3 regions of the Moellerella wisconsensis genome follow, and region 2 is predicted to be linked to each of the others. Evidence: predicted binding sites of a transcription regulator. Region 2 holds the regulator's gene; each other region holds the start of a gene.
What was found. The regulator PurR, encoded in region 2, represses purine synthesis genes. The targets are predictions, from matches to a motif close to CANGCAAACGTTTGCNTG.
Positions count from the first base shown of each region.

Region 1: MNY66_RS13695 (NCS2 family permease) is a predicted target of PurR. The motif match lies at 7,051-7,068, and genes of this name have one in related genera.
Region 3: cvpA (colicin V production protein) is a predicted target of PurR. The motif match lies at 5,738-5,755, and genes of this name have one in related genera.

Region 1 is NZ_CP093242.1:3,126,829-3,137,229, reverse strand. It holds gene MNY66_RS13730 (single-stranded DNA-binding protein) at 1-148, shown strand, start outside; gene yqfB (N(4)-acetylcytidine aminohydrolase) at 478-825, shown strand; gene ivbL (ilvB operon leader peptide IvbL) at 1,027-1,122, shown strand; gene ilvB (acetolactate synthase large subunit) at 1,231-2,928, shown strand; gene ilvN (acetolactate synthase small subunit) at 2,970-3,278, shown strand; gene MNY66_RS13705 (MFS transporter) at 3,618-4,808, shown strand; gene MNY66_RS13700 (ArnT family glycosyltransferase) at 4,907-6,592, opposite strand; gene MNY66_RS13695 (NCS2 family permease) at 7,187-8,533, shown strand; gene MNY66_RS13690 (Na+/H+ antiporter) at 8,795-10,401, shown strand, end outside.
Region 2 is NZ_CP093242.1:1,570,685-1,581,085, reverse strand. It holds gene slyA (transcriptional regulator SlyA) at 198-629, opposite strand; gene MNY66_RS07105 (DUF1289 domain-containing protein) at 1,103-1,342, opposite strand; gene gloA (lactoylglutathione lyase) at 1,509-1,916, shown strand; gene rnt (ribonuclease T) at 2,109-2,759, shown strand; gene MNY66_RS07090 (Grx4 family monothiol glutaredoxin) at 2,844-3,191, opposite strand; gene sodB (superoxide dismutase [Fe]) at 3,807-4,385, shown strand; gene purR (HTH-type transcriptional repressor PurR) at 4,909-5,934, shown strand; gene punR (DNA-binding transcriptional activator PunR) at 5,939-6,841, opposite strand; gene punC (purine nucleoside transporter PunC) at 7,151-8,374, shown strand; gene cfa (cyclopropane fatty acyl phospholipid synthase) at 8,751-9,899, shown strand; gene MNY66_RS07060 (riboflavin synthase) at 10,048-10,401, opposite strand, start outside.
Region 3 is NZ_CP093242.1:2,258,888-2,269,288, forward strand. It holds gene yfcD (NUDIX hydrolase YfcD) at 67-699, opposite strand; gene MNY66_RS09935 (glutathione binding-like protein) at 1,035-1,649, shown strand; gene MNY66_RS09940 (TIGR01777 family oxidoreductase) at 1,794-2,705, shown strand; gene MNY66_RS09945 (UbiX family flavin prenyltransferase) at 2,827-3,399, opposite strand; gene purF (amidophosphoribosyltransferase) at 3,649-5,166, opposite strand; gene cvpA (colicin V production protein) at 5,181-5,684, opposite strand; gene dedD (cell division protein DedD) at 5,996-6,706, opposite strand; gene folC (bifunctional tetrahydrofolate synthase/dihydrofolate synthase) at 6,717-8,024, opposite strand; gene accD (acetyl-CoA carboxylase, carboxyltransferase subunit beta) at 8,017-9,000, opposite strand; gene MNY66_RS09975 (DedA family protein) at 9,115-9,789, opposite strand; gene truA (tRNA pseudouridine(38-40) synthase TruA) at 10,083-10,401, opposite strand, start outside.

The DNA of each region.
Region 1 (10,401 bases), 1.6 Mb from region 2:
AGGCGGATGGGGACAACCTCAGCAGCCACAAGCTCAACAGCCGTCTGCGCCACAATTTAGCGGGGGTAGTGCACCATCTCGTCCACAAGCATCAGCGCCACAGAGCAATGAACCTCCAATGGACTTCGATGACGATATTCCATTCTGAGTTAAATGTAAAAATATTGGCTTAATAATATTGTATGAAACCCCGATTTATCGGGGTTTTTTATTGAGGGCGTAGAAAAAAATAATCATCTATATGGCTTGAGATAGTTATATCGTATTGAATATTTTTAGTGATAGAATTTATGACTAAATTATTTAATTTATTTGGTTATTTAATTGCCTGCATTATTTATGTTTTTTATTTAATGGTCTTCATATAATCACTATTATTTAATTAAAAAAATTAATAATTATTAATTTTAATCTGTGAAAAATAATTTTTTCATTAAAGACAATATCGTTAATATTATTAAATATAGAGGAGTAAATATGCCGATATCTATACCGATGCCTACAAAGTCGATACCTACAAAAATAACTTTTTTTGAATGGTTGCTGCCATTAGTTATCTCAGGGAAAAAGATTATCACTATTCGTGATGAAGCGGAAAGCCACTATGTTCCGGGAACTATAGTTGAAGTTTCTGCATTAGAAACAGGAAAGTTTGCTTGTTTTATTAAAATACTCTCTGTTGCACCTTTAGCCTTTGATGAGATTTCTGAATTTCATGCGGAGCAAGAATGTTTGCCGTTAGATAAATTAAAAACATTAATTAGTGATATTTATCCTAATATTGAAAAACTGTATGTCATCAATTTTGAATTAGTGAATGACTGATTTATCTATTATCTTATCGTGACTCGATATTTTATATCGAGGTAGGTAGTGAATAATAAATGTGATGTTCATCGTGTTTTTTAGTTTATTTTTTATGGATGCTAAAAAAGCATTGTCATTGCCAAGAAGATGTGTTTTTTTAGTACAAGATTAAGTAACTAATGCCATTAAAATTAAACGCCATTAAAACAGGATTGACCCGTGAATTTAACTCCCCATCATTCAGCTCTACTATTCACCGCGCCACGTGCTGCGGTAGTCGTGCGCGTGGTGGTGGTGGTCGGCAATGCGCCGTAACGGGTTGGATCACTCAGATTTCGAAACCCCGCCGGCGCACACCGAGCGGGGTTTTTTATTTTTATCCCCCCGCAAAAATGTGCCGGCCAGCGTGAAAGGATAGTAACTATGAGCGAGTCGGACATAACATCAGAACAGCGAAAACAGTTTACCGGTGCAGAGTTAATTGTTTATTTACTGGAACAGCATGGCATTACCACGGTGTCAGGTATTCCTGGCGGAGCCGCATTACCGTTTTATGATGCTTTAGGAAAAAGTAAAAAAATCCGTCATATTCTTGCACGGCATGAGCAAGGCGCTGGATTTATCGCGCAGGGAATAGCCAGAACCACAGGCAAGGCGGCGGTGTGTATTTCGTCCAGTGGCCCCGGCGCGACCAATTTAGTTACTGCCATTGCGGATGCTAAATTAGACTCGATTCCTTTGGTTTGTATTACTGGGCAAGTTCCTTTATCGATGATAGGTACAGATGCTTTCCAAGAGGTTGATACCTATGGTATTTCAATACCAATTACTAAACATAACTATCTGGTTCGGGATATTAAAGATTTACCCCAAGTGATAACTGATGCTTTTTGTATTGCGGAGTCAGGGCGTCCGGGACCGGTATGGATAGATGTTCCGAAAGATGTACAAACTGCGACTATCACCAGTGATCAATGGGCTAAAGTTCAAGAAAAGGATAAAGCCCCAACCTTTGATATGGAAGCAGTGATCCGCGCGGCCAATATGATCAACACCGCCAAATCTCCGGTGCTTTATTATGGCGGAGGAATTATTAGCTCTAATTCAACCAAGATGGCGATTGCCTTAGCTGAAAAAGCTAATTTACCGGCGACGATGACATTAATGGCGCTGGGTATTTTACCCAACCAACATCCTTTATATTTGGGAATGTTAGGGATGCACGCGGCAAGAAGTACCAATATGATCATGGAAGAATCGGATTTATTAGTCGTTATTGGTGCACGCTTTGATGACCGAGCGATAGGCCGCGCCGAAAAATTTTGCCCGAATGCTAAGATAATTCACGTTGATATTGATAAAGCTGAAATCAGTAAAATTAGAAAGCCAGATATTGCGATTAATGCCGATGCAGGGCAGATTTTGGCGCTGTTATTACCCTTAGTCAAACGTAATTCACGTGCGGAATGGTTAACTCGGGTGAATAGATTAAAACAAGATTATTCGCTTGATTTATCTGAGGCACATAATCCCTTGCATCATTATGGTTTAGTGTTAGCCGCGGCTCGAGCGGCGGGTGATGAGGCCATTATTACCACGGATGTTGGCCAGCATCAGATGTGGGTTGCGCAGGTGTATCCTTTATCTCGCCCCCGGCAGTGGTTGACGTCAGGAGGATTAGGAACGATGGGATTTGGATTACCTGCCGCAATAGGTGCAGCATTGGCAAATCCAGACGCTACCGTGCTGTGTTTCTCTGGTGATGGTAGCTTGATGATGAATATTCAAGAGTTAGCTACTGCTGCGGAACATCGATTGAATATCAAAATTATTTTAATGAATAATCAGGCATTAGGTATGGTACATCAGCAGCAAGAATTATTTTTTGAAAATCGAATTTATGCTGCTGCTTATCCTTATCAAACGGATTTTATTAAAATTGCTGCGGGTTTTGGTCTGGAAACTTGCGATTTGAATCAGCAAGAAAATCCTGAAACCGCGTTAAAAGAGATGATGAATAAGCCGGGACCGTGTTTGATCCATGCGTTAATTGATGTTAAGCAAAATGTTTATCCTATGGTTCCGCCGGGTGCCGCAAATATTGATATGATTGGAGCATAATTATGACGATAAAATCGACCGATATACAAAAAGCTGACGCTATGATTGCCGAGCCGGTAGATCTCCAATCTGTTGATTCGCGCGCTATCGCTCTCGAGCTGATTGTGAGTAATCACCCCGGTGTCATGTCGCATATCTGTGGGCTATTCGCTCGTCGTGCCTTTAACGTCGATGCCATTTTATGTTTACCGCTAAAGCACACTAATCAAAGTCGTATTTGGTTATTAGTACAGAATGATGAGCGATTATCTCAGATGGTTAATCAGGTAGAAAAACTTGAAGATGTAAAGCAAGTTAGTTTTAGTGATGACTTAACTGTTTTTGACATCATGGAAAATTATCTGCACTAATTCTTAGTTTGGATATTCTTATTAGGATGGATAAAAATATTTTGCTATTCACTATTATGGATATAGTCCACTAATAAAATAAGGCGTAAATCTCTACTAGATTATGGGATCGGTTAAATTAATATTTATATATTTGATCGCACCTTTAAATAAATGCTTTATTTTCTATTCTATTTATTTTATCGCTCTGGTTACTGATGCTTTACAGTGATCAGAGTGATATTATGACCAACATATTCTCTTAATTAAAGATATTTCCCCTTTGATATTGCTGGTAATAGCATTATTAATGGAATAAAAAACTATAGGTACTTGCTGGATAAGCAGGTTTATTTCAAAATGAATAGTGATAGTCGTCGTTTTCAGAATTTCCGTCGTTCCCCCTTTTTTGCTATTTTTACCATCACCGCCAGTATTGCTGTTATCGGCATCGTTATTGGATTAAGTATTCCAATGGTTGCTTTACGGCTCAATAACAACGGTATTAGCGAATTTTATATTGGGCTTATTTCTGCGGCGCCGGCATTTGGGATGCTACTCATTGCGCCCGCGGTACAAAAAATAGCCCAATTATCGGGCAAGCGTTACGCCATGTTAATTGCGACAATTATATCGGCGATTAGCTTATTACCTTTATTAAGCTCATTACCACTTTGGCTGTTGTTTCCTTTACGTTTGATTACTGGATTAGCCAGTGGCGTGATGATTTGTTTGGGAGAAACGTGGATTAATGAGTTATCGCCAGAAAATCGTCGTGGGCGGATTTTAGCTATTTATACGACAGTATTTACCATTAGCCAGTTATTAGGCCCTTCTTTTATTGCATATTATGGCGTTGAAGATAAATCCCCTTTATTTATCTGTACGCTAATTCATCTATTCTCCGTCGTATTATTTTTATTAATGGAGCAAAAGGTTGGTGATAAAATTCCTGCAACCGCAACCCATGCTCAATTTTCTATTATTCAATTTATCAAAGTTGCGCCTGCGTTGTGTGCGGGGATCTTATTTTTTGCCTTTTTTGATGGCACTATTTTATCCATGTTCCCGATTTATGGTATCAGTATGGGGCATACCGAGACGATAGCCGCAATGATGATCAGTGCAATTTTAGCCGGAGATGCAGTAATGCAAATGCCGTTTGGTTGGCTGGCTGATCATATGAACCGCGGGAAATTATACCGCTGGTGCGGGGTCATTACGTTGCTAGCCAGTTTATTATTACCGTTTGTTATCACCAATCATTATCTTATTTGGCCGCTGTTAATTATTTTAGGCGCGACTGCTGGGGCTATTTATACGATTGCTCTGGTACAAATAGGACAATATTTTAGCGGTAATGATTTAATTGTAGCTAATGCGGCGGCGGCGATGCTATGGGGGGTTGGTAATCTTTCTGGTCCATTATTATCAGGTGTTGCGACTTCGGTTTCACCGAGTGGTTTACCTATTTTATTAATTATTATGGCTGGATTATTTCTGTGGATAGTGCGAGGGAAATGTAGTCCAACTATAGAAGTTTGCCGTTAATAAATCTAGAAGTTTGCCGTTAATAATTAATCATTCTCATCATTACAGTTCTTCAATTAGGCCCCTATTTTTATCTAAAGTAGGGGCCTAATATATTTTTATGGCGTTATAGTTTGATAGACCACCAGATTTTTATGTTCTTCATCTGGTCGATGACCGGCCCAAATTAATTTCATACCTTCAGGCGCTGGCTGGATATATTTTGAAAAAGTAATTAGCCAGCGGCAGTGTTGCGGGCGATTAAATTGCGGTTGTCGATGATGTAAAATACCCGCAAAATAATAGAGCATAGGCGCTTCAGATTCGCCAATATTGTATGAAGCCATACAGTCGGTATTTTGATAATGCGTGGCGATATGTTGCTTCATATCGATAAATACTTGCTTATAGCCTTTGGCATAATCAATCCAACCAACCAACAAAATATAAATAATTCCCCAGACTACCGTCATTCCCAGTAACCAATGCTGCATTGATTTCAATGCTGGATCGGCTGAAATAAAATAACGCCGAAATAGCCAAATCAGGGAAAGTAATAATGCTCCCCCACAAGCTAAAACAGAGAAATGCATTTCATAACTCATCGGTAGCCATTTTTTGAATATTGATAATAATGGTTTGGTTGAATCTGATAGCGATAAAAAATATAAAACCCATACCAAGATGATCAATATAGACCAGAAAATAGTACTAAACCGGGTTATAGCAGTTAATATTTTTATGGGTAATTGGCTGACAGGGAGTACGGCTAAAATTGCCATGGGGGCGATAAAAGGTAATAAATACAGTGCGCGTCCTGAGGCCGATATTTGCAATAAGATCACCCCTAAAGCCGCAAAAATAGCCAGTAGAGCTAATGATGGGCTTAATAAAATTTTTCGCGGTGAACGTAATAAAGCCCAAATGGCTAAGATGCCTGAGGGAAAAGCAAAAAATAACACGGCGGCAGGGATACGGGTCAGATTAGCTTTTGCACCTAGTTTATCGACGGAAAAACCGAAAAAACGGCCGAAGTTATTGATCCAAAACCATTCATAAAATTGTTCTGGATGTGAAAGATACAACATGACAGGCCAAGGTAAGATCAAGATTAAGGCGATAATTCCGGCTATTAATGCTGATAACCAGTAGCTCTTGCGACGACAATCAGGCTGGAAAATAGGGATAATTAGCAGAGTTAACCCAATAACACCGGGAACAAAGACTCCTTTTGCCAGCATGGCGAGGGTTAGGCCTAAGCTGAGCCACAGGATGGAATAGCCTAATTTTTGGCTTTTTATTAGCCCAGATAAACCATAAAGTGCCATGGTAGCGCCTGCAATAAGCGCAGTATCGGTAAACATATCGTGGCTATGGCGCAGTAAACCTGGGGCACAGGCATATAAAGAAAATGCGAGCCAAATCCGTGGATCATTAAAGCTGCTGGCATCAAAGACACGGCGTGCCAGCAGCATAAAGAAGCTAAAATTGAGCAGAGAAAATAATAAAGTCGCGGTGCGTGCGGCATCATGCATTGGCATAATATCTGACAATAGATGAAGCATGATGGTCGCCGTCCAATAATAGATCGGCGGTTTCTCCATAAATGGCTCGCCAGCATTAGTGGGTACTAGCCAATTTGAGGTTTCATACATGGTTTGGATAATGCCAAAACTATAATTCTCATCTTGCTTCCAGGGGGTATGACCATAAATTCCAGGCAGTAAATAGATCATTAAAAATATAAAAAATAAAACCAGAATGAATATTTCTTTAGTCGTTAATTTCTTTATATTGGCTAGCATAACGATATTGAGTCAGTTAATTAGGTGGTATGTTTTGCGCACATTATAGAGAGTGAATTTATATTTTCTATCAAAAAAATCAGTTTGTTTTTATTTTTAAGACATTTTCTTATTGATTTTAAAGGTTATTTTTTCATTTATGTGAGTTATTAGTTAAATGGAGCTAATTATCTCTAATAATACTTAGAGGCGTTAAATATAGGCGCTAAAAATTTATTTTACTCCTCTAGCGTTCTTATTTTTTATATAAAATCAATCAAAATAAGAATCAAACATATTATTAATTATCCACAAACATTAAATAATTAGAATGGACAGCACTGAGATAAGCTTTTTTAGCGCTAGGCTGACAGTTTTTTTACTTACACAGCATCTTTTTGAGTTAAAACACTTGATCATTGGGGGCGGTTCAACCGATAATTATTCGCCTCACGATTTATTCCCGTATTTTATCGCTAAAGCCAAACGATTGCGTAGAGTGGTGAAACTGAATTTACCTCGGTTTCACTGATTTGATATTTAACCACGTAATCGATTACGTAGTAGATATAACGGTTGTTATTTCGACATTGAACATTTAAGCAGGGGAACACCATGTCTGGTCATCAGGCTCCAACAAATTGCAAGCTGGATAAGTATTTTAAATTGACTGAACGCGGAACCACTGTACGCCGTGAAATTGTTGCTGGACTCACAACATTTCTAGCGATGGTCTATTCCGTTATTGTGGTGCCAGGAATGTTGGGGCAAGCCGGTTTTCCGCCGACTGCCGTATTTATTGCCACCTGCTTGGTGGCAGGCTTTGGTTCTTTATTGATGGGGCTGTGGGCCAATTTGCCGATGGCAATAGGCTGTGCGATTTCATTAACGGCTTTTACCGCTTTTAGTTTGGTGTTAGGCCAGCAAGTTAGTATTCCTGTCGCATTGGGGGCCGTGTTCTTGATGGGGTGTATTTTTACCTTGATCTCAGTAACGGGGATACGTTCATGGATTTTACGCAATATGCCGATGGGGATAGCGCATGGTACTGGAATCGGTATCGGGCTGTTTTTATTATTAATTGCGGCTAATGGCGTTGGCTTAGTGGTTAAAAATCCACAAGCTGGTTTACCGGTGGCATTAGGTGAGTTTGTCTCTTTCCCGGTATTAATGTCATTAGCGGGTCTGGCGGTTATTTTTGGTTTAGAAAAGCGTCGAGTTCCGGGCGGCGTGCTGCTGGTGATCATCGCTATTTCGATACTTGGGTTAATATTTGATCCCAACGTGAAATATCAAGGATTTTTTAAACTGCCATCATTGGGTGATGACGGGCTTTCTTTGCTGTTCAGCATGGATATTATGGGCGCATTACAGCCGGTTGTTTTACCTAGCTTATTGGCGTTAGTTATGACCGCGGTATTTGATGCCACAGGAACTATCCGTGCCGTTGCGGGACAAGCAAATCTATTAGATAAAGAGGGGCAAATTATTGATGGTGGCAAAGCACTGACCGCCGATTCTGTTAGCAGTATTTTTGCCGGTGCAATTGGCGCTTCACCTGCCGCGGTATATATTGAATCAGCCGCAGGTACTGCCGCCGGAGGCAGAACGGGATTAACCGCGACCGTCGTCGGCATTTTGTTCCTAATGATTTTATTCTTATCTCCGTTATCTTATTTGGTGCCGGCTTATGCCACAGCTCCGGCGTTGATGTACGTTGGCTTATTGATGCTTAGCAATGTATCAAAACTCGATTTTGATGATTTTGTTGATTCAATGTCCGGTTTATTATGTGCGGTGTTTATTGTCCTAACGTGTAATATTGTGACTGGGATCATGCTAGGATTTGCGGCTTTAGTGATTGGGCGTGTTTGTGCCGGTGAGTGGAAGAAACTTAACTTGGGCACGGTGATTATCGCTGTGCTTTTAGTAGCGTTTTATGCTAGTAACCTAGCTATATAATAAATATTATCTGGGGGATGATGATTTAAAAACGCATCCCCCCATCTATTATCGCGATTAATCTTAAAATTCAAATTATTTCCCCGCCAAAGTAGTCGTTAAGGATAGAATATTAGTCAGCAGTGAAAAGCGTGGGAAAATTCGTTTTCCATCCCTTCCTCGCTTTACTGAAGTTTCATGGCTGGATTTTGCTATCTTAGAGGCAATCGTCAGGTCACAATTCATGGTTTAAGTCGTTGTATCGTTATCAGTAAGGGCAACATGGAAATTTTCTTTACTATTCTTATTTTAATTTTGGCCGTCTCTATTTCTGGAGTGGTAACTAAGGTTCTTCCCTTCCGTATACCGTTACCCATTGTACAGATTGCTATTGGTGCTGCATTGGCTTGGCCTCAGTTTGGCCTACATGTAACTTTTGATCCCGAACTTTTCCTTGTATTACTTATCCCGCCACTGTTATTTGTTGATGGCTGGAAAACTCCGACCCGTGAATTTTTCCAAAATGGTCGTGAAATATTCATTTTGGTGCTAGTGCTGGTTTTAGTAACGGTCGTCGGAATTGGCTATTTAATCTATTGGATGATGCCAAGTATTCCGCTGATTGCTGCATTTGCACTGGCTGCCGTATTATCTCCTACTGATGCAGTGGCATTGTCTTCGATTGTCGGTAAAGGCCGAATGCCCAAACGGATGATGAGCATTGTAGAAGGCGAAGCATTGATGAATGATGCTTCAGGCTTGGTTGCCTTGAAGTTTGCCGTCGCGATAGCCATGGGAACCATGGTATTTACGGTCACTGGCGCGACCATTGAATTCTTTAAAGTCGCGGTCGGCGGCTTGCTGGCTGGTATTGCGGTTACTTGGATTTACAGTAAATCGTTGCGTTTAATGAGCCGCTGGAGTGGGGATGAGCCAGCGACCCAAATTGTTTTCATGCTGCTGTTACCTTTCGCCTCTTATATGATTGCGGAACATATCGGTGTGTCGGGAATTTTGGCTTCCGTGGCTGCGGGTATGACGATTACTAAATCTGGGGTTATTCGCAATGCACCTTTGGCGATGCGTCTACGTGCTGATAGCGTATGGTCGATGCTGGAATTTGTGTTTAACGGTTTAGTATTCATCATGTTGGGGCTGCAATTACCGGGCATTTGGGAAACCTCGGTTATCCAAGCGGAGCTTGATCCAAGTGTCGAAACGTGGATGCTGTTTACTGCGGTAGTCGCTATCTATTTTGCCTTATTAGTATTGCGTTTCTGTTGGTTGTGGTTGATGAAAAAATTCAGCCTATTGTTCTTGAAAAAGAAACCGCTGCAATTTGCTAATTATACCACGCGCGAATTAATGCTCTCCTCCGTTGCGGGGGTACGCGGGGCGATAACCTTGGCAGGTGCGCTCTCTGTACCGCTATTTTTACCTGATGGGTCGCCGTTCCCAGCGCGTTATCAGTTAATATTTATTGCTGCTGGCGTTATTTTATTTTCTATTTTCATCGGGGTTATTGCGCTGCCACTGTTGTTACGTAATTTCAAATTTGGTGATAAAGAAGCCGATATTAATGAAATTCGGATGGCCAAAGCGGCTATGGCCGAAGTGGCGATTGTCAGTATGAATAAAATGGAAGAGCGTTTATCGGCGGATGCGGATGAAAAGCTCGATCCAGAAGATATCAGTGAAGTTGCTTCTCGGGTGATAGGGAATCTCCGGCGGCGAACCGCTGGTCAGGACGAAATGGAACGTAATTTACTGATTGAAGATTTAGAGCGCAGATTCCGGCTAACCGCGCTGAGAGCCGAGCGAGGGGAACTTTACCATTTACGCGCAACGCGAAAAATTAGTAATGAAACTCTACATATGATGTTAACAGA
Region 2 (10,401 bases):
AGAGTGACGCCCTGTCTTCCTTCATCAATCACCAACAATCAAAGCGCATACATAATAAATCATCGTATGATAGTTCCCATAATCATACATTATGCATACACCATGATTGTTTATAATTTTTTATGCCGTTAATAATATACATTAAATATAATAAATGAATAATTTAATGTGCGTATTATTATTTAAAAAAATAAAACCTATCTACTTTGTAAATGAAGAATATTCTTCTCCAATTTTAATATTAATGATGATAGCGTGAATAATTCTGCTTCTGTGATCCCTCCCAAAATTTCATCCCGAGTAGAACTAATCACATCATCGACTTGTTTTATAAATGGTATTGATTCATCAGTTAGTTTTATTCTTTTAGCTCGTCTATCATTCGCACAGGTATGACGGGTGATAAGTTTCTTTTCCTCGAGTTGATCAAGCGTTCTCACCAATGAAGGTTGTTCGATTCCTATCGCTTTAGCCAACTGAATTTGAGATTGATCGGGCGGTAATTGACTAATATTATGCAATGTCACCCAATGAGTCTGTGTCAGTTTCAACGGTTTTAATCGATAGTCTATCAGAGCCCTCCATACACGTACCAAACGAGCTAGATCCGTTCCTATTTTCGATTCCAATTTTCCCTCCTTAAAATAGAATATCTCAGCCGTTAAAAATTACATTAACAAAAAATTATTTCACAGAATATATAAACATTTATCGTTATATTTACGAACAAAAAATATAAAAATACCTCGTTATAATAACTATCACACTGATACTTTGCGACCTAACACCAATAATCTGATTTCAATTAATATTATTTAATCAAATCCATTTTTTTTATCTATAGGTAATAGTCACGCAGATAGACAGTGCAATAAGAATATCCTTACTCTAAATTCTAATCTATTTATTTTTACATTAATATTATGTTTAATTTACATAAAGTGAATAACATCAAATAAAACACATTTAAAAACAAAGTGGTATAGTTAGTCTTAAAAGCATTTATCTGATTTTGTGAACTTCACTTTATTATACTTATTTTGAATAAATTACAAATAGAGCCAATTATTGCTCTAATTAAATATAATTAATATGCTATTTATTAAAATAAATTTTGTTGCTGTGTATCATTATTTTGTTCTACTGTTTGTTGACGTGTAAAGCGTATAAATCGCTGATGACAAAGACGTAATAAGGTTCTTTTTTGACTATCTGAATAATTAATCCAATTAAATCGCTCATCTCGGGTACGATAACAGCCTCGACAATAACCGTGATCATTAGTTTGACAAATACCCCGGCAAGGACTTTGAAGCTCAAAAAATTCAAGTTGCTCAGCCATTGTCATCCCCTAAAATAAAATAGCACTTATAATGTTATTAATTACACCTCACTCACTTATACCTTTAAAATATCAGGCAGATCAATTGTATTATCATGTGTATACGCGTTATATTAGGAGCTAAATCGATTTTTGATTCAAATAGTCAACATAAGAGAGGGTTATTATGCGCTTACTTCATACCATGCTACGCGTTGGTGATATGCAACGTTCGATTGATTTCTATACGAAAGTATTAGGGATGCGTCTTTTGCGTACTAGCGAAAATACCGAATATAAATATTCTCTAGCGTTTGTAGGCTACAGCGATGAAAGCGAAGGTGCTGTAATTGAGTTAACCTACAATTGGGGTGTTGACAGCTATGACATGGGAAATGCTTATGGCCATATCGCTCTTGGTGTTGATGATGTTGCCCAAACGTGCGCTGATATCAAAAAAGCAGGCGGCACGGTAACCCGTGAAGCAGGTCCCGTAAAAGGGGGGTCAACCATTATTGCTTTTGTTGAAGATCCCGATGGCTATAAGATTGAGCTCATCGAAAATAAAAGTGCTAGTCACGGCCTCGGTAACTAATATTACGCCTAGATTTTATGGGCACGCGTTCTAAGCTCGGAGCCTAACTACTCCATCCGCTAAGAGTGCTTAACTCTTGGAAAAATCGCTATACTGTGATTTTTCTGAGGGTTCTTCAATATTCATCCCTGCAAAATTATGCTGATTTTGGCATAATATGAATTAACCTCAAAAACTGTAAATGAAATTCTAATGTCTGAAAAGTCTGATAAAAATAATTTAAACGCTCTGGTTAATAGATTCAGAGGATATTATCCTGTGGTCATTGATGTGGAAACGGGCGGGTTTAATGCCAAAACAGATGCATTACTCGAAATAGCAGCAATTACCTTAAAAATGGATCATGATGGCTGGCTGAAAACAGACGAGACCTTACATTTTCATGTTAATCCCTTCGAAGGTGCTATCCTTGAGCCTGCTGCATTGGCCTTTACGGGTATCGACCCCAACAATCCATTACGCGGCGCAGTCAGTGAATATGAAGCACTGCATGCTATTTTTAAAATGGTTCGGAAGGGGATGAAAAGCGCTAATTGCCACCGGGCAATTATTGTTGCTCATAATGCGACGTTCGATCACAGTTTTGTTATTAATGCCGCAGAACGCGCGGGGTTAAAACGTAACCCATTTCATCCTTTCGCAACCTTCGATACCGCCGCATTAAGTGGCTTGGTATTTGGTCAAACTATTTTAGCCAAGGCCTGCTTGACTGCGGGCATTCCCTTTGACGCTAAACAAGCTCATGGTGCGCTTTATGATACTGATCGCACTGCCCTACTGTTTTGTGAAATAGTTAATAAATGGAAAAAATTAGGTGGCTGGCCGTTAGCTATTACTGAATAATCAGCGATTAAATAATCCATAAAAAAACCGCAGAGAACATAATATTCTCCTGCGGTTTTTTTATGTTAACGAATAACTTAATAATTACTCAGCTTTTGTTTCATCAGCTGAACGGTATTTATCCGCAGTTTCTTTGATCAACTTAGGCAATTCGCCGCGCTGATACATTTCCATAATAATGTCACATCCGCCGACTAATTCACCATCGACCCATAATTGAGGAAATGTAGGCCAGTTAGCATATTTAGGTAACTCGGCACGAATATCTGGATTCTGTAAAATATCCACATAAGCGAAACGCTCGCCACATGCAGATAGTGCTTGTACAGCCTGCGCGGAAAAACCACAGTTTGGAAGTTTTGGAGAGCCTTTCATATATAATAGAATCGGGTTTTCTTTGATTTGGCGCTCAATTTTTTCAATAGTTGTCATTCTTACTTCCTTAAAACTAATATGTGCTGGTCTGTCAGCCCAATATTGCTGTAATAAACAATATTAAACAATTGTAGATCAAACAATGATGGATCAAACAATTGCAGCTGAATTAAAAAGTTCAATACCTGAACATTGTATGTGTCTTTGTCTATACCGATACCAAACCGACCACATCAGATCCAGTATCTGTATACCTAATCTGTATACTTATAATAGCAAAACACACATTTTGGGCTGCGCCGTTTCAATGCAGGCCGCCTACTCCATGTAATCAAACACACTACCTAGAATATGCATTTTGTTTACAATAATACATTACTATAACATTACCGGTTTAAAAAAGGGATCATTATCCCTGCATTGTGTCTATTTTTAACCCGCCAGATAACTAATCTCAAGATGAATTAAAGTGGACTAATAAATAATATATAAATATTTTATATTATAAGACACTGTGATTTTTATCTAATGTTGTTAATATGATAAGTAAAATAGAGGCAGTTGACCTTAACGATGCTGTCCTTAGAAATAGAACCACCCTTTTGGCTCAATTATCGAGCAAAACCCGAAGTAGCAAACTATAAAATACAATAGTTTAACAAGGAGTATGCAATGTCATTTGAATTACCCGCTCTACCTTACGCAAAAAATGCGCTCGAACCACATATCTCTGCTGAGACCCTAGAATATCACTATGGTAAACACCACAATACGTATGTGGTAAACCTGAATAACCTGATCAAAGGCACTGAATTTGAAGGTAAATCTTTAGAGCAGATTATCAAATCTTCTGAAGGTGGCCTATTCAATAACGCGGCTCAAGTATGGAATCACACATTTTACTGGCACTGCTTAGCACCAAATGCAGGTGGCGAACCCACAGGTAAAGTTGCAGAAGCTATCAACCAAGCATTTGGTTCTTTTGCTGAATTCAAACAGCAATTCACTGATTCTGCGATTAAAAACTTTGGTGCTGGTTGGACTTGGTTAGTAAAAAAAGCTGATGGCAGCTTGGCTATCGTCAATACTTCAAATGCAGCCACCCCAATCTCTGGTGAAGATAAACCTCTTCTGACCGTTGATGTTTGGGAACATGCGTATTACATCGATTACCGTAATGCTCGTCCTCAATATATGGACAACTTCTGGGCATTGGTTAACTGGAATTTTGTTGCAGAAAATCTGGCTTAGTGATTAATAAAGTAAGAGCAGAGATCTCTTTTGGCTCTTACTGATAGATTAAGGGCGGGATAAATGTCTCGCCCTTAATCTAATAATTTCAGTGGTTGGTTTTCGCACACAGACCAATCAAAAAATATGTACCACAAATAAAATAATCATCACTAATGCGCCTAATGCGGTGCAGAGTCCGAATTTAAGATCTGTATCCATGATATTTGCTCCTATTGATATTCCAATAACGTTATATTCTAATGCTATGATATCTAATTATGCTAGCTGATGCTTAGAAATCCCCATCAAATAACTAAAATTGACTAGCTACTAATTAGTATCTCACAGTAAAAATTTAAAACCACGCAATATATCACATGTTATAACATCAATTATTACTTTCGTTTTTGCGCTAGATCAGACAAAATTCATGACAAATCGCTAAATTATTGTCAGACAACCTCTTATGCCTCAATATACTGACAACTTTTAATAAAATTATATTATAAGACCACTTATTGGTCAGGAGTCTTTTTACATCATGGCAACGATTAAAGATGTGGCAAAACGCGCAGGCGTCTCTACCACAACCGTATCCCATGTTATTAATAAAACGCGTTTCGTCGCCGAAAATACTAAGATTGCCGTTTGGACGGCAATTAAAGAACTGAACTATTCACCTAGTGCAGTTGCGAGAAGCTTGAAAGTTAATCACACCAAGTCGATTGGATTACTGGCAACCTCGAGTGAGGCTCCATATTTTGCTGAAGTTATTGAATCAGTTGAAAATAGCTGTTACGACAAAGGATACACGCTAATTTTATGTAATTCGCATAATAATTTAGGCAAACAAAAAGCCTATTTACAAATGTTAGCGCAAAAACGTGTTGATGGCTTATTAGTCATGTGTTCAGAATATCCTGACCATTTGATTACTATGTTAGAAGAATATCGAAATATCCCCATGGTTGTCATGGATTGGGGGGAAGCTCGAGGTGATTTTACTGACACCATTATTGATAATGCGTTTCATGGCGGTTACCTTGCGGGGCGTTATCTTATTGATCGCGGTCATCGTGATTTAGGGATTATCCCCGGTCCATTAGAACGCAATACAGGAATTGGACGCTTAAATGGTTTTAAAAAGGCGATGGAAGAAGCTAAAATCACCTTACGTGATGAGTGGATAGTCCAAGGCAATTTTGAGCCCGAATCAGGTTATTCCGCCATGAGCGAAATTCTAAGTCATAAACACAAACCTACCGCTGTATTCTGTGGTGGGGATATTATGGCGATGGGTGCAATTTGTGCCGCCGATGAAATGGGCTTGCGCGTTCCACAAGATATTTCAATTATCGGTTATGATAATGTACGCAATGCGCGCTATTTTACTCCGGCACTGACCACAATCCATCAGCCAAAAGAACGTTTAGGTCAGATGGCATTTTCTATGCTATTGGATCGGATTGTCAATAAACGTGAAGATGCACAAACTATTGAAGTGCATCCACGCTTAGTTGAACGCCGCTCAGTAGCGGACGGTCCTTTTATCGATTACCGCCGATAATCTTTTATCGCAACCATTCGGCATTAAGTGTTTCGCTGTCGCCCAAATAATCGAGCAGCCAACTTAATGCCGGAGACGCATGGTTCTCGACCCACGTTAAGCAACACGGACTTTCAGGAAATGGCTGGGAAAGTTGTAAATCAACTAAAATCCCTTGTTCACATAACGGCAAAGCCCGATGTTCGGGGATTACTCCCATGCACAATCCCGCTTTTAAACACGCTAATCCATTTTCCCAACTCGGTACTATCATTCGCTGCTGATTATTCAACGCCCAAGTTTCTCTTTTAGGTAAATTTCTTGAGGTATCCTCTAAACATAAACTGGGAAAAGGTCGCAATTGATCATCGGTCAATGGACCTGCCTCACTTGCTAACGGGTGTCGATGATTAACCACACAGCGCCACGGCATAAATCCCATATCTTTGAAACTGTAGCGTTCTCCAATTGGCGAAGCTCGAGTTGCGCCAATGGCAACATCTGCCCGACCGTCGGCTAAAGCATCCCAAACGCCATTAAAAACTTCAGGGTAAATATACAGCTCTACATCGGGAAAATGTTGATAAAAATCTAAAATAAGTTGTTCCGTTCGCTGAGGTTTGACTATCCCATCAACCGCAATACTTAGCTGTCCACGCCAACCGTTGGCAATTTGCTGACAATGGTGACGAGTATCATCCATTTTTTTGATGACAGCGCGCGCTTCTTTAATAAATACCCGCCCTGCTTCAGTGAGTTCAACATCACGGTGTCGCCGTTCAAACAGCGGTATTGCCAGCCATTCTTCCAATTGTTTAACTGTATAGCTAATCGCAGAAGGAACTCGATGTAGCTCAACTGCTGCTGCGCTAAAGCTACCGGTTCTAGCAACAGCATCAATAACTTCCAATGAATACGCTGACCACATAACCTTCCCTTCAAAAAATTTAACAGCATTGTGCAAATATTACCGTTTTACTTTGAAAAATGACAGGCGATACAATGAAGCATCGATTAAATTTATATTCCAAATAATTTGAGTGGCAATAAACCTCGATTCAACACCTGCTCGGTATTCAAATTTAAGCAATAATAAAGACTAAGTAATAAATATTTTAATTAGTCGATTGCTGATAGTGAGTCATAATAAGGTTGAGCTGTCAGTAAAATAAATTCAGCATCAGCCTCTCGATAGCTCATGGATATCATTCAATTTTTCATCTAAAAGATTAATAAAATGACACAGAACGCTGTAAAAAATTCTTCCGGATTTCTATTTTATCTCGCTGGGCTAAGTATGCTTGGCTACCTGGCTATTGATATGTATTTGCCCGCCTTTGGTGCGATGCAGATCTCATTAAATACCTCTGAAGGTGCAATTAGTGCATCACTAAGTATTTTTTTAGCCGGTTTTGCATTTGCCCAACTGCTATGGGGACCACTGTCAGATAAATTAGGTCGTAAACCAGTTTTAATCATCGGGTTATCGTTATTCACCTTAAGTTGCCTCGGTATGATCTGGGTAACTGATGCCACACAATTATTAGTCTTACGCTTCTTACAAGCCGTCGGCGTATGCTCGGCAGCCGTCTTATGGCAGGCTTTAGTGATTGACCGCTATGATTCAACCCAAACGCAAAAAGTATTTGCCACCATTATGCCTCTAGTCGCTTTATCTCCGGCATTAGCGCCATTATTAGGTGCTTGGGTATTAGTCCACGGTGAATGGGAATATATATTTTTAATCTTAATGTTCGTCACTCTACTGTTATTAATACCGACACTATTATTAAAAAATATTCGTCCACAAGCTTATAACCAAGAAACGCAAACCACAGAGCCAGAGCAAAAAGTGTCATTTTGGCAAATATTTAAATCTAAAACCTTTGGTGGAAACGTATTAATTTACGCCTCTTGCAGTGCTGGTTTCTTTGCTTGGCTCACCGGTTCTCCCTTTATTTTGCGCGATATGGGTTATAACCCTGCCGACATCGGCCTTAGCTATATTCCGCAGACTATCGCCTTTATTATTGGTGGATATGGTTGCCGTTTCTTATTAGCCAAAATAAAAAGTGAAACTTTATTTCCCCTACTGCTGATAGGCTATGCCATCAGTATGACGTTGTTATTCGTAATGTCGGTATATAGCTCACCGAACTTATTTGCGATTTTAATTCCATTCTGTTTTATGGCGGCAATGAATGGCGCATCTTATCCTATTGCTGTGGGTAACGCGTTGGGGGCATTCCCGAAAGCCAGCGGGAAAGCAGCTGCATTACAAAACTCACTGCAATTAGGTCTGTGTTTCTTTGCCAGCCTATTGGTTTCTGCTTTAGCTGAAAATCCACTTATCGCAACAACCGCTGTAATGGCTGGTACTATTATTCCAATGATTATTGGCTATATTATCCAATATAAAAAATCCACATCTAAAAATACAATTACTGCCACCGAGCAATAACCAAATAAGATTTAGGATTATTCTTAAATAAAAAGCCACTCATTAGAGTGGCTTTTTTAGCCATTGAGAAATTAACCTTCGGCTCATATACTTATGCCACTTCTTATTTTTACGAAGTGATTTTTGAGTGATCATCATAATAGGTGAATAATAACATCTAAATAATAACGTCTAATCTTGATCGGCCCCATTATCTCGCCTGATTAGATAATAATTGTCTAAATATTAGTCTGAAAGTATCTCGGTTTAATTTTTACCTCTACACAGATAGCAAAAGGTCGCCGAAATAACTCATATAACATCAATAAGTTATGTTACTCGACTTCCTTGGAATATTTAATCATCTCGAAATCCTTCGTGTTATGTTGGAGAGCATATGAGCACTGATGTAGAAAATCCAAAAACAAGCACCGATTCTTGGCAACGAATTGCCAGTGAATTATTAAATCAAGCCGGTATCGAAATTAACGGTACCCGCCCTTATGACATACAGGTGCATAATAATGAATTTTTCAAGCGCGTATTACAGCAAGGTTCATTAGGTTTGGGCGAAAGTTATATGGATGGCTGGTGGGATTGTGAGCGGCTAGATATGTTTTTCGATCGCGTATTACGCGCCAAATTAGATAAGAAACTGCCCAATAACTTAACCGATATAATGAAAATAGCCATGGCTCGGTTACGCAATTTACAAACCAAAAAACGTTCTTGGATGGTCGGCGAAGAACATTATGATTTAGGCAACGATTTATTTTCGCGGATGCTCGACCCTAATATGCAGTATTCATGCGGATACTGGAATAATGCAGATAATTTAGCCCAAGCACAAGAAAATAAACTCGACTTAATTTGCCGCAAATTAGCCTTAAAACCAGGGATGAGGTTATTGGATATTGGCTGTGGTTGGGGCGGACTATCAGCCTATGCAGCACGTCATTATCATGTTTCTGTCACTGGTGTCACTATTTCAAAAGAACAACAAAAGCTGGCACAACAACGCTGCCAAGGCTTAGATGTTAATATCCTGCTGCAAGATTATCGTGATCTCAATGATAAGTTTGATCGGGTAGTTTCCGTGGGGATGTTTGAACATGTCGGTCCCAAAAATTATGCCACTTATTTCGATGTCGTACGTCGTAACATCAAAAATGACGGTCTATTCTTATTGCATTCTATTGGGTCCAATGAACATAAAGTCAATGTCGATGCTTGGACCGGCAAATATATTTTCCCCAACGGTTGTTTGCCCTCCATTGAAAATATTGCCCATGCCAGTGAAGGTAAATTTATTATGGAAGATTGGCATAATTTTGGTGCAGATTATGATCGAACATTAATGGCGTGGTATGAGCGTTTTCTGAGTACATGGGAAGAAATAGAGCAAAATTATACTCCCCGCTTTAAACGCATGTTCAGTTATTATTTGAATGCTTGTGCCGGTGCCTTCCGAGCTCGCGATATTCAATTATGGCAAATATTATGGAGCCCTGAAGGTGTTTCCGGTGGGATCCGAGTCCCGCGTTAACTCATCCCGAGAGAATAATACATTGCCTCATTTATTTAATAAAAATAACTCTCTAGCTCATGCCTGAGAGTTATTTTTTATTCTATCATGACAAAAAAGCTTAATAGCTATTAACTCTTCTTAGTCATTTAAGAATTCAATTTGCCGATTATTCAACGGTATTGTACTGCTGTTGCTGTGCCAACACCCGTTCAACCGTTTCTACGATAGCTTGTGTCTGTGGATCAATTTCGATATTCACAGTATCACCCAAACGTTTAGCACCTAAAGTAGTTCTTTCTAAGGTTTCTGGGATCAAATGCACACAAAAACGATTATTGACTACTTCACCAACGGTCAAACTAATGCCATCAATAGCAATAAATCCTTTATGTAAGATATACTTCATCACGGTTTTATCGTGAACAGAAAACCAAATTTGATGATTATTTTCAGAGGTGAATATTTTTACTATCTCTGCCGTAGTGACAATATGTCCAGAAACTACATGACCACCAATTTC
Region 3 (10,401 bases), 690 kb from region 2:
ATTAAACATAAAAACGGAATAAACCAAATTATCCCGTTTTATATCAATAATAGATCAACTAAAACGTTATTGGCTTTTATCAATATAGCTATTTTCGCTACTATCGGTATGACTTTCTAGGTTTTTTTCTACGCTACGTTCGATATCGCGATCTACGTTTCGATCGGCGCAATTTATCCCTTTAGTAAAATCATTATTACGCGTCAACCAGAGAGATAATGCCTTTAATGAATCTGGGGTAAACTCATCACAACGTGCGGTAATTTCGGTCGGCGTCAACCAGCTCACTTCCACCACTTCAGCTTCCTGCAAAGCGAATGGCCCATGACTCACACAACTAAATAATCCGCCCCAAACACGGCAGCTTTCAACTTCATAATAAAACACACCGTGCTCAGCAAAAGGGACGCCAGCAATACCTAATTCTTCTTCGGCTTCACGTTTCGCGGCATCCAACATGGTTTCATTAATAGTAACCACCCCACCGGCTGTAGCATCTAATAATCCAGGAAAAAAATCTTTGGTCGCAGTTCGACGCTGTACTAATATTTTGCCCATGCCATCATGAACAACAATATAGGTTGCTCGATGACGCAGATTTTGAGAGCGCATCTGCTGCCGTGTTGCCTGTGCGATAACCTCGTTATTTTCATCAACGATATCCACCCATTCAACCACTTCGGTATCTTGTTGTTCCATCCTCAAAACCTTTTTTATATCAGCTTATTAATTTGCTGTTCATGCCGTAGACGTTTACGTACTTTAAAATAATCATAACTTGTTCTGAAATAATCAGAAATTGCTGTAACACATTTATTATAAACAATTTACATTGAATTATGCGCTACAAAATATGCTTTTCCTGCCCACCTTGCAAGCGCTTCACTTAAAATTTGCTGCCTTGCTCTTTAAGTTGCTAACTAATGTTAATGTAATCTACAGTTATTCCCAATAATAGTTATACTAATATTAACCTAAAGTATAAATTTATCTGTCATTGACTCAATAATGACCAATAACATAGCGAGGTTTTTATGATTGATCTCTATTATGCGGCAACACCCAATGGCTATAAAATTAAGCTATTTCTGGAAGAAACTGGGCTGGAATATACAATCCATCCGATTAATATTAGCCAAGGTGACCAATTTGCGCCCGATTTTTTAGCTATTTCACCGAACAATAAAATTCCGGCGATTATCGATACCCAACCTACTGATGGTGGACAACCTATTTCCATCTTTGAATCTGGGGAAATCTTGATCTATCTGGCGGACAAAACCGGCCAATTACTAAGCCGCGATATCAGAACGCGCGTCGCACAATTACAATGGCTATTTTGGCAAGTCGGCGGATTCGGCCCGATGCTTGGGCAAAATCATCATTTCACTCAATATGCCTCCGAGAAAGTCCCTTATGCTATCCAGCGCTATCAAACAGAAACCGAGCGTTTATATCGCGTATTAAATAGCCAACTAGAAAAAACCTCTTATTTAGGCAGCGATGAGTTCAGTATTGCTGATATTGCCACATTCCCTTGGGCTAAATTTCATGAACATCATCACATTGATTTAAACGACTATCCGGCGGTAAAACGTTGGTTTGAGGTGATTGAACAACGCCCGGCGACACAGCGTACTTTTGCCTAAGCGATATACGATGATACACCTAACTTATCTGAAAAATTTATCGACCTGAAAGACAAAGGTATCCGGCAGCGGCGTCTAATGCTATACCTAATATCGTTAGCACGCACAAGAATCAAACCACAGGGATAACCGCAGGAGGATATTATGCACATTCTTGTCACTGGAGGCACAGGATTAATTGGAACGCGATTAATTCAGCAACTGATCCTTCAATCGCACCAAATCACAGTTCTTAGTCGCTCACCACAAAAAGTGTACAGCCAATTTTGTCGCGCAGTAAACCATTTAGGATCGTTACAAAATATAACCGATTTAAATCAATTTGATGCAGTGATAAATCTGGCGGGTGAACCGATAGCCGATAAACGTTGGACGGCGGCACAAAAGCAGCGATTATGTACTAGCCGCTGGGAGATCACTCAAAGATTAGCTACGCTGATTAACACCAGCAGCCAACCTCCTCAGGTATTTATTTCTGGCTCTGCCGTTGGTTATTATGGCAGCGGACACGACCAAAAAATACTAACAGAACAAAGCCCAGCGCATGACGAATTTACTCACCAGTTATGCAAACGCTGGGAGGAACTCGCACAACAGGCAGAAAGCCCAAAAACTCGAGTCTGTTTATTAAGAACTGGAATTGTCCTAGCCAAAAATGGCGGAGCCTTGGGAAAAATGTTGCCACCATTTAAATGGGGAGTCGGAGGGCCAATAGGCCGCGGTACCCAATATATGCCGTGGATACACCTGAATGATATGGTAAATGCCATTATCTTTTTATTAGATCATTCAACGCTTTCTGGGCCTTTTAACTTAACTAGCCCTAATCCTGTTCACAATGCACAATTTGCCAGCGCGCTAGGAAAAGTACTTCATCGGCCAGCCTTCATGCGGGTACCCGCATTAGTGATTCAAGCTATCATGGGCGAATCGGCAGTATTAGTTTTAGAGGGTCAACGCGCGCTCCCAGCACATCTGCAGCAAGCTGGATTTCACTTTGAGTTTTCTTACATCTCAGATGCACTAAACGATATCTTCAATTCGACGGCAAAATAGGCCACGCTTTGAAAGGCCATGATGCGTACGGTAAAAATGATGATGCGTAGCGTTGACCTTATACCAAAGCCACCACATCAGCAAAGGTAGGTGGTGGAAAATAAAGCATAATAAGCCTCAGTTACTTCGCGCCTTGCCAACGTTGGAATAACGGTTGTTCGGGTTCTATATCAAATTGATCAAGGATCCGATTGACCGTTTGATCAACAATATCTTGTATGGTTTGCGGTAAATGATAAAACGCAGGCATCGGCGGCATAATCATTGCCCCCATCTCAGCCGCTTGCACCATCAAGCGCAAATGCCCAATATGCAAAGGAGTTTCTCGCACACCGAGAACTAATTTTCGGCCTTCCTTTAATACCACATCAGCAGCGCGCGTCACTAGAGTATCGGTATAGCTGTGTACAATCCCTGACAGCGTTTTCATCGTACAAGGCATAATCACCATACCGGCAATCCGAAATGAACCTGACGAAATAGCAGCAGCGATATCACGGCTATCATAAACATGATCGGCTAATTCTTGCACCTGCCGTAAGCTATACTCAGTTTCAAGAGCCAACGTTTGGCGACCAGCAGCGCTCATGACTAAATGCGTTTCGACCTCAGCAATCGGCTTTAATACTTGCAATAACCGCACGCCGTAAATCGCACCACTCGCCCCGGTAATACCAATGATCAGTTTTTTCATTTCGTCTCTCATTAATCAAAGTGAAATTTGGCCGCGGCCGAGTAACTGATTTTATCAGCTTATTCAGCCAATTACTGCTAAAGGTTTTGAGGATAAATGATCGACGTGAAACCCAACTATCCCACCATAAGCGCGACTATAAAAACCAATAGACCGATAACAAAAAGGAGCACCAAAGTGCTCCTTTTGCCAAAGTGCTATTAATCAATATTTGCCACGATACCGGCTAATATCAACTAGCATCAACATTTAGCCTTCATTATAAATTTCTAAATCTTCAATTTCATGCTGATCTTTTACCTTTGAATCGTCATCTCGGCGTAGATTTTCAACATAATCAAGATAGGTCTGATCTATATCTTTGGTCACATAGATGCCATCAAAGACAGAGCATTCAAAAGTATCGATATCTGGATTTTCTTCATGCACCGCAGCCACTAAATCGGTTAATTCCTGAAAAATCAGCCCGTCGGCACCGATTAATTGGCGAATTTCATTGATTTCTCGCCCATGAGCGATTAATTCATTAGCATTTGGCATGTCAATACCATACACATTCGGGAAGCGAACTTCTGGCGCAGCAGAAGCAAAATAGACTTTTTTAGCCCCCGCTTCACGCGCTAGCTCAACAATCTGTTCTGAGGTAGTGCCGCGAACGATTGAGTCATCAACTAACAACACATTTTTATCGCGAAATTCTGCTCGATTCGCATTCAGCTTGCGACGTACTGATTTACGACGTTCTTGCTGACCCGGCATAATAAATGTCCGGCCAACATAACGATTTTTAACAAATCCCTGTCGGTAAGGCTTATCTAAAATATGCGCGATCTCTAATGCAATATCACACGACGTTTCAGGGATAGGGATCACCACATCAATATGAATATCGTCCCATTCGCGAGCAATTTTGGCCCCTAGTTTTTGTCCCATCCGCAACCTCGCGTTATAGACAGAAATTTTATCCATAAAAGAATCTGGGCGAGCAAAATAGACATATTCAAATAGGCATGGGGTCAATTGTGGATTTTCAGCACATTGACGGGTAAATAACTGACCTTTTTCGGTGACATAAACCGCTTCACCCGGAGCAACATCACGTAAGAATTCAAAACCGAGGGTATCTAAAGCCACGCTTTCCGAGGCTACCATATACTCTTCTCGGCCATTTTCCAGTGTACGACGCCCTAACACCAACGGACGAATACCGTGAGGATCACGAAATGCCAGCATACCGTGACCGATTATCAAAGCAACACAGGCATAAGCGCCACGGAGCTTTTTATGCATTGCAGCAACGGCAGAGAACACATTATCTGGCTCTAATGGGAAATGATCGAATTTATCCAGTTCGAATGCCAGTACATTTAATAAAATTTCTGAGTCTGAAGAGGTATTAACGTGGCGGCGAGCGGTTTCAAATAACTGCTTCGCTAACTCATGTGCATTGGTTAAATTACCATTATGCGCCAGCGTTATACCAAAAGGTGAATTGACATAAAAAGGCTGTGCTTCTGAAGCACTTGAGCTACCGGCGGTTGGATAACGCACATGGCCTAACCCCACCGAACCTTGTAGCCGCAGCATATGCCGGGTTTCAAATACATCTTTTACTAAACCGTTCGCTTTACGCAGGCGTATATTATTGTTGTCATCAATAGTTGCTATGCCCGCTGCATCTTGTCCACGATGTTGAAGCACCGTCAACGCATCATAAATTGATTGGTTTACCGGTGAAACACCGGCGATACCGACAATACCGCACATTTAGTCTTTCCTCATCAGCCACGCGGAGAGATATTCTCCGGCAGGAAACTTGACGCATTTTGCAGATAGTCAAAAAACCACCTGATTATATGACTGAACTGCGGGATCAGCTCTGAACGCTGCCACTCCTCACTTTGAGGTAACGGAGTAAAAGTATCGAGAAAAAATAACAGCGCCGATACAATCAATACACCGCGTAACGCCCCAAAACAAATCCCCAGAACACGATCTGTACCTGATAATCCAGTACGTTGAACTAGCGAGCTAATCACATAGTTAACAACGGCTCCGACAATCAACGTCGCGATAAACAGTGCTGCGATAGCCACTCCATTACGTACCATAATATCTTCGAAGCGCGTAAAATAAACCGCTAAGTAAGAGTAAAATTGGCTGGCGACAAAAAAGGCACAGCCCCAGGTAATCAACGAAAGTGCTTCACGAACAAAGCCACGGATCAGGCTTACCACTGCTGAGAAGCCAATTATGGCAATAATGACGTAATCAATCCAAACCATCTTTTATCCCAAAATTAAAACACCCAGCAAGGCGTGAGTGCATTTTAACAGAAAACGAAAACGTTTGCGTAACCAAATTTTGCCCTAATTTAAAAAATCAGCGCTGAAATTTAAAATTTATAATAACTGCAATTAGTTAGTTACTTTCTAAATAGCTAACCTCGCTTATCTCCAAACTATTTATGCCTAGATAGCAAAAGGCGGCAACAAATTTATTCCGGATAAATTGATAAGCCAGTTATTGTCGCACTGGTTATCACCGGATAAATAAGAAGCCGCCCATCATTTATCGTTTAAATTGACGCTATCAGTTACGGTTTATAGGGTTTGACTTGACCTTCTAAACTCGAAATACGTTTCAACTCAGCTAATGAGTTTTGTAATTTTTGTTTTGAAGCATCAGGACCGACAAAAATTCGCGTTAATTTACCATTAACAGGGGATGAAGGCACGGTATACGCCGAGTAACCAGAAAAACGCAATTTAGCAATGATTTCCTCAACCTTCGCCGCATTAGTTAATGCTCCAAGCTGCACCACATATCCGTGCCCTTGAGGCGCGCTTACCTCTGCTTTAGCCGTTGTTTCCTGCACCGGCTGAGGCTTAGGCTCAGGTTTTGGCTTAGGTTCAGGTTTAGGCTCGGGTTTAGACTGTGGTTTTGGCTCAGGCTTTGGCTGCGGTTTAGGTTCGGGTTTCGATTCTGGTTTAGAACTTACCGCCACCTGAATATTTTGTCCCGAAACTTGCCCAGCAATCGCACTGCCTTCTTTAACTTGCTCCGTCAGCGCCTCGGAGAGCATCGCTTCTGAAGTATTCTCAGAAATAGCCGCAGGGCCTGTTTGGCTAATCGGGGCAATAGCTTCGATATCTTCTTCATCACCCGGCTTTGGCACAATAGGAATTGATGCAAACTGGTCTTCATTATATTTCTTATCACCGTCAAGTAATGCAGGCAGAATAATCACCCCTGCAGCCACTAAAACAATGGCTCCGACTAAGCGATTTTGAAATTTACTGGCCACCGGTAATCCCCTATTTTTCCAATAATGTCATGACATGTGCCACAGTATGAAAAGAACCACACACCACGATAATATCGTGTTGCTTGGCGTCAATTTGAGCCTGTTTCCATGCAGATTCAACGCTGTCAAAGACCTGTGCTTCAGGCAAATATTGAGCTAAAACAGCGGCTTCAGCACCTCGAAACTCGGTTAATGGCGCCACGTACCAATCTGTAACTTGCGTGGCTAAACATTGTAAGGTACCGGCAATATCTTTATCACCTAGCATGCCAACGACAGCGCGGATCCGACATCCAGAAATCTTAGGTAATTCAGCCAGTTTAGCGACCAAATAACCTGCCGCATGGGGGTTATGTGCCACATCAAGGATTGTTAGCGGTTGACGATTGATTATCTGAAAACGACCTGGCAATTGAGCCGATCTCAATCCGTTATGAATAATGTCTTCGGTCAGTAACTGTTGCCATTCGGGATCGGTTTTCATTATACAATGCAATACACCGAGCGCAGTGGCGGCATTAGCTAACGGAACGTTAGGCAGGGGTAAATGCGCGTATTGACGCTCAGCAGTTTGCCATGACCAGCTATCGGCATTCTGAGTGAAGCACCACTCTTTATCGCGACGGAACAACTGAGTACCGAGCTGATCCGCAACTTGCTGAATAGATTTCGGCATGTCCGGTTCGCCAATCACCGCATAACAACCCGCGCGGAAAATACCGGCTTTTTCATAGCCGATATTTTCACGATCAGACCCTAACCAATCGGTGTGATCAAGGGCGATGCTGGTAATAGCCGTGATATCAGAATCCACTACATTGGTAGCATCCAGCCGACCACCAAGCCCAACTTCTAAAATCAATACATCTAGCTGAGCATCTTTAAACAGCTTTAAAGCCGCTAACGTGCCGTATTCAAAATAGGTCAGAGAAATATCTGCACGTTGGGTTTCTATTTCAGCAAAGGCCTGACAAAATGCTGATTCTGTCGGCTCTTGTCCTTGAATACGCACACGCTCGGTATAACGCACCAAATGCGGGGAGCTATAAACACCGACTTTTAGCCCGGCCGCCAGCAGAATAGACTCTAGTGTATGACACGTGGTGCCTTTGCCGTTCGTCCCAGTCACAGTAATAACTTTTGTTTTACCCTGCCCAGTTGGCGTGGATTGATTAAAATTCACCAATCCCATTTTACGCGCCACGTCACCGACACGCTCAAGCCCCATATCAATCGCTTGGCTATGCAGATCAGTCAAATAACTTAGCCACATCTCCAAAGAAGACGTGGCTTGTGGAATATTACTTGGGTTATGCATTATCTTTCTTTGATTTAGTTTCTGCGGTTCCCAAAGCCTCATGCTCTGCCATATCGACGCTATTTTCACCGTCGATAGTCACAATAAGCTCGTCTTCAATCACTTCTGGCTCTGAACCTTGTGGATTGGGCTGATTAGTTAACATTGCTAAAATATTGGCTAATTTATCCCGCATTTCAGGGCGGCGAATAATAATATCAATCGCCCCTTTTTCAATTAAGAATTCACTGCGCTGGAAACCTTGTGGTAATTTTTCGCGTACGGTTTGTTCAATAACTCGCGGGCCGGCAAAACCAATCAACGCTTTAGGCTCAGCGACATTAATATCGCCCAGCATCGCCAAACTGGCAGAGACTCCGCCCATTGTTGGGTCAGTCATTACTGAGATGTAAGGTAAACCACGCTCTTGCATTTTTGCTAAGGCTGCACTGGTTTTTGCCATTTGCATCAAGGACATCAAGGCTTCTTGCATTCGCGCACCGCCACTGGCAGAGAAACAAACCAGTGGGCAATTATCTTCTAACGCTTGTTCTACCGCACGGACAAAACGTGCCCCGACAACAGAAGCCATTGAACCGCCCATAAAAGCAAATTCAAAGGCTGCTGCAACAACCGGCATGCCTTTCAGAGTTCCTTTCATTACAATAATCGCGTCTTTTTCGCCGGTTTCTTTCTGAGCAGCAGAGATACGATCTTTGTATTTTTTAGAGTCACGGAATTTTAATAAATCTTTAGGCTCAAGCTCACTTCCCAGCTCTGTCATGCTGCCTTCATCTAAAAATGATTCCAGACGCTGACGGCCGTGAATGCGCATGTGGTGGTCGCATTTCGGACAAACTTGATAATTGCGCTCTAATTCAGCGCCATATAATACCTGTCCGCAGCTATCGCATTTCGTCCAGACACCTTCTGGGATATTGGCTTTATGCGAGTGGGTTAGGTTGCTCTTTTTTAAAATTTTCTCAATCCAGCTCATTAATGGACCTTTCTGTCTGATTTTTGGCATTCACCAGTGAGTATTTTATGCCATTAAACCACAATGATATCTCACTGTGGATAAAAAACTGATCAAACCTGTTTAAGGGTTGATTTATTTTTGTGCATTTACGCGTTTAGCTTTAGTTGCCGCACGGCGGTGACGAATAATTTCAATCACTCCCGGTAAGATAGAAACAAAAATAATCCCCACAATCAATAACTTGAGGTTTTGTTGTACCACCGGTAAATCACCGAACAGGTAGCCCGCATAAGTAAACGAAATTACCCAAAGCAGTGCACCTGTGACATTGTAAAAAGCAAAGTGACGATATGACATTTTGCCCATTCCTGCAACGAATGGCGCGAAAGTTCTGACGATGGGTACAAAACGCGCCAATATAATGGCCTTACCGCCATGTTTTTCATAAAACGTATGGGTTTTATCTAAATAGCTCCGACGAAAAATTTTAGATTCTGGATTACTGAATAATTTCTCACCGAAAATACGGCCGATAGTATAATTCAGCGCATCGCCAATAATCGCCGCCATAATCATTAATACCACCATAAGGTGAATATTGAGATCATTAGATGCCAATGCCGAGATTGCGCCGGCAACAAACAGCAGAGAATCTCCCGGTAAAAATGGGGTCACCACGAGTCCGGTTTCACAAAACAAAATCAAAAATAATATGCCGTAGACCCAAGTACCATATTCTGCAACTAATTCAGCCAGATGAACATCAATATGCAGAATAAAATCGATAATAAAGGTAATAAATTCCATACATTTCCTCGTTACAAACAGCATCCTTGCTGCCCAGTAGAATAGTCAATTTAAAATTTCAGTCCGATTCTAAATCGACAATAGACATAAATAATCAGAACTTACTACCTGCACTTTATTTAATCGCGCGTGATTGCCTATTGTTAGATTTAAACTTGTTAAATTTAAACTTGTTAAGTTTAAACATAGTTTCTTTTGCTAGATCCGCTGAATGCTCATTATAGTATCGAAATGATATTATCAATTAAATACTTATCAATTGAACACTCAGCAGAAAATGCAATTATCGCCGATTATACTAAATCATCTGCCAAAAATAGAGGCCCCATCACCGGGGTCGGTAAATTGAATTCTGCCGGATAATCGACCGCGACTAAATAGAGACCTTCAGCTTTAGCTGTGGCTGCCGCTTTACTTCTATCTTTCATCGCTAATAATTTGGCCATCCAATCAATATCCTGATTACCACAACCAATTTCCAACAAACTGCCTACGATATTTCTCACCATATGGTGAACAAATGCATTGGCTTTAATATCCACAACCACATAATCGCCGTGACGCGTTACCTTAATATGTTTCATATTACGCCAAGGAGATTTAGATTGGCAT